2 regions of the Streptomyces sp. NPDC006602 genome follow, and region 2 is predicted to be linked to the other one. Evidence: riboswitches for the same ligand, from Rfam matches in the RefSeq annotation. Region 2 holds a riboswitch; the other holds the start of a gene.
What was found. A riboswitch is a leader RNA that binds a small molecule or an ion and turns the genes downstream of it on or off. The one in region 2 is predicted to bind thiamine pyrophosphate.
Positions count from the first base shown of each region.

Region 1 (3,384 bases), on a different contig from region 2:
GTGGTCGCGGCCGATACGGATGCCCGCGCGGTACAGCCCGCGCCAGCCCATCGACGGATTGGCCTCGTGCAGTTCCCAGACCGCCGAGGTCTGGGTGACCGTCACATCGTCGAGGACACCGAGCGAACCGATGATGACGCCGGCGAGCAGCAGACCGCTCATGTCGATCGACGGATACAGGCCGTGGATCAGGCCGGTGTTGTCGTCCGTGTTGCCGGTGAGCGCGGCCCAGCCGATGAACAGCGAGCCGAGGACGCCGATCAGCAGCAGCGAGATCAGAGTGCCGAGCACCGCCACGGACGTACGGGCCGACAGGCCGTGGCACAGGTACAGGGCGATCAGCATGATGGCGCTCGCCCCGACCACGGCCACGACCAGCGGATTCGAGCCCTGCAGGATCGCGGGCAGGACGAAGAAGTTCAGCAGCAGGAAACTGATGGCCAGCGCGACCAGGGCCATGACGCCCCGCAGCCGGCCCACGATCACGACGGCGAGCGCGAAGATGCCGGCGAGCAGCGCCATCGGGAGGCGGCGGTTGACGTCGGTGACCGAGTACTGCAGGTCCCTCGGCGCAGAGGGCTCGTAGGCGACCACGACCTTCTCGCCCTCGTGCAACTGCCGTGACTGGTCCGGCTGGACGATCTCCGTGAACGTACGACCCTTGTCCTTGCCCGTGTCGACCCGGATCGTCGCCCTCTTGCAGGTGCCGTTCGCCTGCTGCTGCGCGGACGAGCCCTCGGCGGTGGATGTGTCGCCGGTCGGAGTCTCCCCCGAGGCGTTCACCGATGAGCAACTCACGCTCTCGACCTCAGTGACCGTGGCCTGCTGGGTCTGCCGGTCGAAGCCGACGCCCGTGCGCTCGTGACCCGGAGCGCCACCGGGCCACAGCACCGCGAGCCCGACCAGGACGGCCGCGGCGAACGGGATCAGGATCGCCGCGATGACCTTGCGCAGGTGCTTGGAGACGGGTGCGGCCGGCCCATGACTGTGGCTGTGCGAGTGGCCGTGCCCCCCGCCGGCACCTGGACCCTCGGGCCCATGCCCACCACCGGAACCTGGACCCTCAGGCCCCTGCCCGCCTCCGGAACCGTGGCCCCCGGATCCGTGACCGTGACCGTGACCGGCACCAGAGCCGTGACCAGTCCCTTCGCCGTAACCCGGCCCTTCATCGTGACCGGGCCCATGACCGCCACGGTGCCCGTCGGCGACTCCGTCGCCATGGGTACGCCTGGCACCCCTGGCACCGAAAAACTCATGGCCGCCTTCATGGCTGCCTCCGCTGCCGCCACCAGGGCTGCCGCCACGGCCGTCGCCACGTCCGCGGTCGTCTCCGTTGCCGTGCCCGGCACCCGGCCTGCGGGGAGGCTCGGATGGCGGAAACGGGAACTGCTGTGTCGTGGTCACCGACCGATCATCGCAAGAACGACAGGGGCCCCCTGTTCACCGCGCCCGAATTGACGCTAGCGTGGAGGCACCTTTGTACACGCGGGAGCTCGGAGCACCGGGCTGAGAGGGCGCTGACCTCCGTCCCAGTCATGTTTCACATGAAACATCGCCTCAAGCGAGTGATGTTTCACACGAAACGTCGGCAGACGGAAGCCGCTGCGTCGACCGCCGAACCTGTTACCGGGTAATGCCGGCGTAGGGAGTAGGTCTCATGACCAACGAGGACGCACGCACGCCTGCCTCCGAGCAGAACGAGCTCAGCGAGGAGAGCGGGAAGTCCATCGGCTGGCACAAGGCGTACGTCGAGGGCTCACGCCCCGATCTGCGGGTGCCGGTCCGTCAGGTGCACCTCACCAACGGGCAGTCGGTCACGCTGTACGACACGTCGGGCCCGTACACCGATCCACTGACCGAGACGGATGTCCGCAGGGGCCTGTCGCCGCTGCGGGAGAACTGGATCATCGCCCGCGGTGACACCGAGGAGTACGCGGGCCGTCCCGCCCGTCCCGAGGACGACGGGATCAAGCACACCTCGCCGCGAGGTGGTCTGCGCAACCTCGACGCGGTCTTTCCCGGGCGGCCGCGCCTGCCGCGCCGCAGCAGGGACGGCAACGCGGTCACACAGCTCGCGTACGCCCGCCGGGGCGAGATCACTCCTGAGATGGAGTTCGTGGCCGTTCGGGAGGACGTTTCGCCCGAGGTCGTGCGGGAGGAGATCGCGGCGGGCCGAGCCGTGCTGCCGGCCAACGTCAACCACCCGGAGATCGAGCCGATGATCATCGGCAAGCGGTTCCTGGTGAAGGTCAATGCCAACATCGGCAACTCCGCGGTGACGTCCTCCATCGAGGAGGAGGTCGAGAAGATGACCTGGGCGACCCGCTGGGGCGCCGACACGGTCATGGACCTGTCCACCGGCCGCAACATCCACACCACCCGCGAATGGGTGCTGCGCAACTCCCCCGTCCCCATCGGCACGGTGCCGCTCTATCAGGCGCTGGAGAAGGTCGACGGGCGCGCGGAGGAACTGACCTGGGAGATCTACAAGGACACGGTCGTCGAACAGGCCGAGCAGGGCGTGGACTACATGACGGTCCACGCGGGCGTGCGCCTGCCGTACGTACCGCTGACCGCCAATCGCAAGACCGGCATCGTCTCCCGCGGCGGCTCGATCATGGCCGCCTGGTGCCTCGCGCACCACAAGGAGAGCTTCCTGTACGAGAACTTCGAGGAGCTCTGCGAGATCCTCGCCGCCTATGACGTCACGTACTCGCTCGGCGACGGCCTCCGGCCGGGCTCCATCGCGGACGCCAACGACGAAGCACAGTTCGCGGAGTTGCGCACGCTCGGGGAACTCAACCGGATCGCGAAGCGTTTCAATGTTCAGACCATGATCGAGGGCCCGGGACATGTCCCGATGCACAAGATCAAGGAGAACATCGACCTTCAGCAGGAGATCTGCGATGAAGCTCCGTTCTATACGCTCGGCCCGCTGACCACGGACGTCGCGCCGGCGTACGACCACATCACCTCCGGCATCGGTGCCGCGATGATCGCCTGGTGGGGCACGGCCATGCTCTGCTATGTCACGCCCAAGGAGCACTTGGGCCTGCCCAATCGTGACGACGTCAAGACCGGCGTCATCACCTACAAGATCGCCGCCCACGCAGCCGACCTCGCCAAGGGGCATCCAGGTGCACAGGAGTGGGACGACGCGCTGTCGGACGCCCGCTTCGAGTTCCGGTGGGAGGACCAGTTCAACCTCGCACTCGACCCGGACACGGCACGGGAGTTCCACGACGAGACGCTGCCGGCCGAGCCTGCGAAGACGGCGCACTTCTGCTCCATGTGCGGGCCGAAGTTCTGCTCGATGAAGATTAGCCAATCCATCACAAAGCAGTTCGGTGGCACGGCGGCGGCCGGCGCGACGGCGGAGGAGGT
Region 1 covers NZ_JBIAHG010000005.1:336,283-339,666, forward strand. Annotated here, with positions in the region: gene ACFYO2_RS16635 (YibE/F family protein) at 1-1,404, opposite strand, end outside; TPP riboswitch at 1,476-1,665, shown strand; gene thiC (phosphomethylpyrimidine synthase ThiC) at 1,658-3,384, shown strand, end outside.
Region 1: linked by a shared signal. The riboswitch ahead of thiC (phosphomethylpyrimidine synthase ThiC) and the one ahead of thiO (glycine oxidase ThiO) in region 2 are both predicted to bind thiamine pyrophosphate.

Region 2 (3,384 bases):
GACGGCGAGCGCCTGGGCCCGGCGCTTCACCTCCGTGCCGCGATTCTCACTGAGGGCCTGTGCGGGGGTGCCGGGCAGGCTCGGGTCGGGGGTGAAGAGCCATTCGAGCATCTCTTCGTCGGTGAAGCCGTCGTCCCGCAGGAGCGTCAGGGTGCCGGTCAGGCCCTTGACGACCTTCTGCTCGGCCCCGTCGATGAAGGCGGCGGGGACGTGCAGCGCGCGGTTCTCACCACGGCGTACGGCGATGAGCTGGCCCTCCTTGACCAGCTGCCGCACACGCGTCACCTCGACATCGAGCATTTCCGCGATGTCGGGGAGGGTGAGCCAGGCGGGGACGAGAGCATCGATCTTTGCGTCAATCTCGGTCACGGGACAAGCCTGCCATCCCGCACTGACAGTCGGAAGCCAGGACCCCCCGACCTGGGGTTTCGCGTTACGCCGTGGCCGCCTTCAAGGGCCTCGCCGGGTCGGCCAGCAAGGCGGGGTCCATGGGCGTCCTCGCCTCGATCAGCCGGCGTCCCTGCGCCAGGTCCCGGGGGCGGCCGACGGCCAGCAGGGCGACCAGGCGGCCCTCCCGCAGCCAGCACACCGTCCAGGCCGGGCCGGACGGGTCGCCGCGCCACAGGGTGGTGTCGGCGGACGCGTGGTGGCCGGCGTACTGGACGAAGCGCCCGAACTGCTCGGACCAGAAGTACGGGACCGGGTCGTAGACGGCCGCGGGCTCGCCGCTGGCCTCGCCGAGGATGTTCGCGGCCACCGTGCGCGGGCCCTGCAGGGCGTTGTCCCAGTGGTGGACCAGCAGGCGCTCGCCATACCTTCCCGAAGGGAAGGAGGCACAGTCGCCGACCGCGTAGACGTCCGGCACCGAGGTGTGCAGACGGGCGTCGGCGACGACCTCGCCGTGGGTGCCGAGCTCGATGCCGGAATCGGCGAGCCAGGCCGTGGCGGGGCGGGCGCCGATGCCGACCACCACGGCGTCCGCGGACAGCCGGGAGCCGTCGTCCAGCAGCACCGCGCCGGGCTCGACGCGCCGCACGCGCGCGTGGGTGCGCAAAGAGACACCGGCGTCGCGGTACCAGGCGACCATCGGCGCGGTCACCTCGGCGGGCAGCGCGCCCGGGAGCGGCCGGTCGGCCGCCTCCACGACCGTCACCGCACAGCCCGCCTCGCGGGCCGCCGTTGCGAACTCGGCGCCGATCCAGCCCGCGCCGACGACCACGATGTCGTGCTGCCGGGCGAGCACCGGGCGCAGCCGCTCGGCGTCGTCCAGAGTGCGCAGCAGATGCACGCCTGGCACGCCTTCCGCGCCCGGCAGCCGAACCGGTTCGGCTCCGGTGGCGAGGACCAGGACGTCGTACGGCACCGGTCCCTCGGCGGTGTCCAGCTCGTGCTCGGCGGGGCGGACGCCCAGGACCTCGCGCCCGAGCCACAGTTCGATGCCGAGCGCCTCGAAATCCACGTCGAAGGCGGAGTCCTCGGCCTTGCCGAGCAGCACGGCCTTCGACAGCGGCGGCCGGTCGTAGGGCTGGTGGGGCTCCGCGCCGAGCAGCGTCACGCTGCCGGTGTAGCCCTGTTCCCGCAGGGCGACCGCGGTCTGCACCCCGGCCATGCCCGCGCCGACGACAACCACACGCCGTGGCGTGGACGTGGCCCGTACCTGCGTCTGCTCGCTCACCTGATCACCTTAGACACCTGACAAAAAGTCAGTCAGGGGGCGTGCTCGGTCAGCTGCTCCACCACGCTGGCCCCCCTGCCCGACTGCGACTCCCACTCCCAGGTCTCCTCCAGCCGCACCCGGCCGTCGGAAAGCTCGACGACCGTCGACGCACAGTGCCCCGAGGACGTCGTCCCGTCCTCCTTGAGCTGTACGTACCGGAAGTCCAGGCGGTCGCCCTCCCGCGTCCCCACCAGGTACCCACGTACGACGTCCCCGCCCGCGTACTCGGCCCAGATCTCGCCGTCCTTCTCGTGGTACGCGAACCGGGTGCGGGTACTCACCTGACCTGGTGCCTGATCGGCGACGGGGGCGAGGACGAGTCCGTCGAGAGATCTGCAGGGCGGGGCGGAGCCCCTCGTTCGAGGGTGGTGGTGGGAGGCGGGCGGGCGGGCCACGGGTGGAGGCTCCCTTACTGAGACATACGGCATTGGCTAGGGTGGCCAACGAAAGCACACGCGGGAGCCCGGACGCACCGGGCTGAGAGGGAGGCTGGCGGCCTCCGACCGTACGAACCTGATCCGGGTCATGCCGGCGAAGGGAGGGGCTGGACGCCCATGTCGCGTACGTCGGACACCTCACACACCTCAGACGTCCTGATCGTCGGGGGCGGGATCATCGGGCTGGTCACGGCCTGGCGGGCCGCTCAACGCGGGTTCGCCGTGGCCGTCGTGGACCCCGAACCGGGCGGCGGGGCCGCCCAGGTGGCGGCCGGGATGCTGGCCGCCGTCACCGAACTGCACTACGGCGAACAGACTCTGCTCGGCCTGAATCTGGAATCGGCCCGCCGCTATCCGGACTTCGCGGCCGAGCTCACCGACCTCACCGGGCACGACCTCGGCTACCGCCGGTGCGGCACGCTCGCCGTCGCGCTGGACTCCGACGACCGCGCCCATCTGCGGGAACTGCACGCGCTGCAGCGGCAGTCGGGGCTGGAATCCGAGTGGCTGTCCGGGCGGGAGTGCCGACGCCTGGAGCCCATGCTGGCGCCGGGCGTGCGCGGTGGTCTGCGGGTCGACGGCGACCACCAGATCGACCCGCGGCGGCTCGCGGCGGCACTGGTGGCCGCGTGCGAGCGGGCCGGGGTCGTCTTCCACCGCACCTGGGCCGAGCGACTGTCGGTCCTGCGGGAGCGGGCGGCCGGTGTCGTGACGCGCGAGGGCACGGTCCTGGGCACCGGGCAGGTGGTGCTGGCCGCGGGCAGCCTCAGCGGGCGGCTCGCGGGTGTCCCGGACGACCTGCTGCCGCCCGTACGGCCCGTGAAGGGGCAGGTGCTGCGGCTGACCGTGCCCGAGCGGTACGCGCCGTTCCTGAGCCGGACCGTGCGGGCCGTGGTGCGCGGCAGCCAGGTCTACCTGGTGCCGCGCGAGAACGGCGAGCTGGTCGTCGGCGCGACCAGCGAGGAGCTGGGCTGGGACACGACGGTGACCGCGGGCGGGGTGTACGAGCTGCTGCGCGACGCGCACGAGCTGGTGCCCGGGATCACCGAGCTGCCGCTGACGGAGACGCGGGCCGGTCTGCGGCCCGGCTCCCCCGACAACGCGCCGCTGCTCGGCCCGACCGGCCTCGACGGGCTGCTGCTGGCCACTGGCCACTACCGCAACGGCGTACTGCTCACGCCGGTCACCGGCGACGCCATGGCGCACGTCCTGACCACCGGTGAACTCCCG
Region 2 covers NZ_JBIAHG010000001.1:440,688-444,071, forward strand. Annotated here, with positions in the region: gene ACFYO2_RS02005 (Rv2175c family DNA-binding protein) at 1-369, opposite strand, end outside; gene ACFYO2_RS02010 (NAD(P)/FAD-dependent oxidoreductase) at 434-1,675, opposite strand; gene ACFYO2_RS02015 (hypothetical protein) at 1,708-1,998, opposite strand; TPP riboswitch at 2,163-2,274, shown strand; gene thiO (glycine oxidase ThiO) at 2,272-3,384, shown strand, end outside.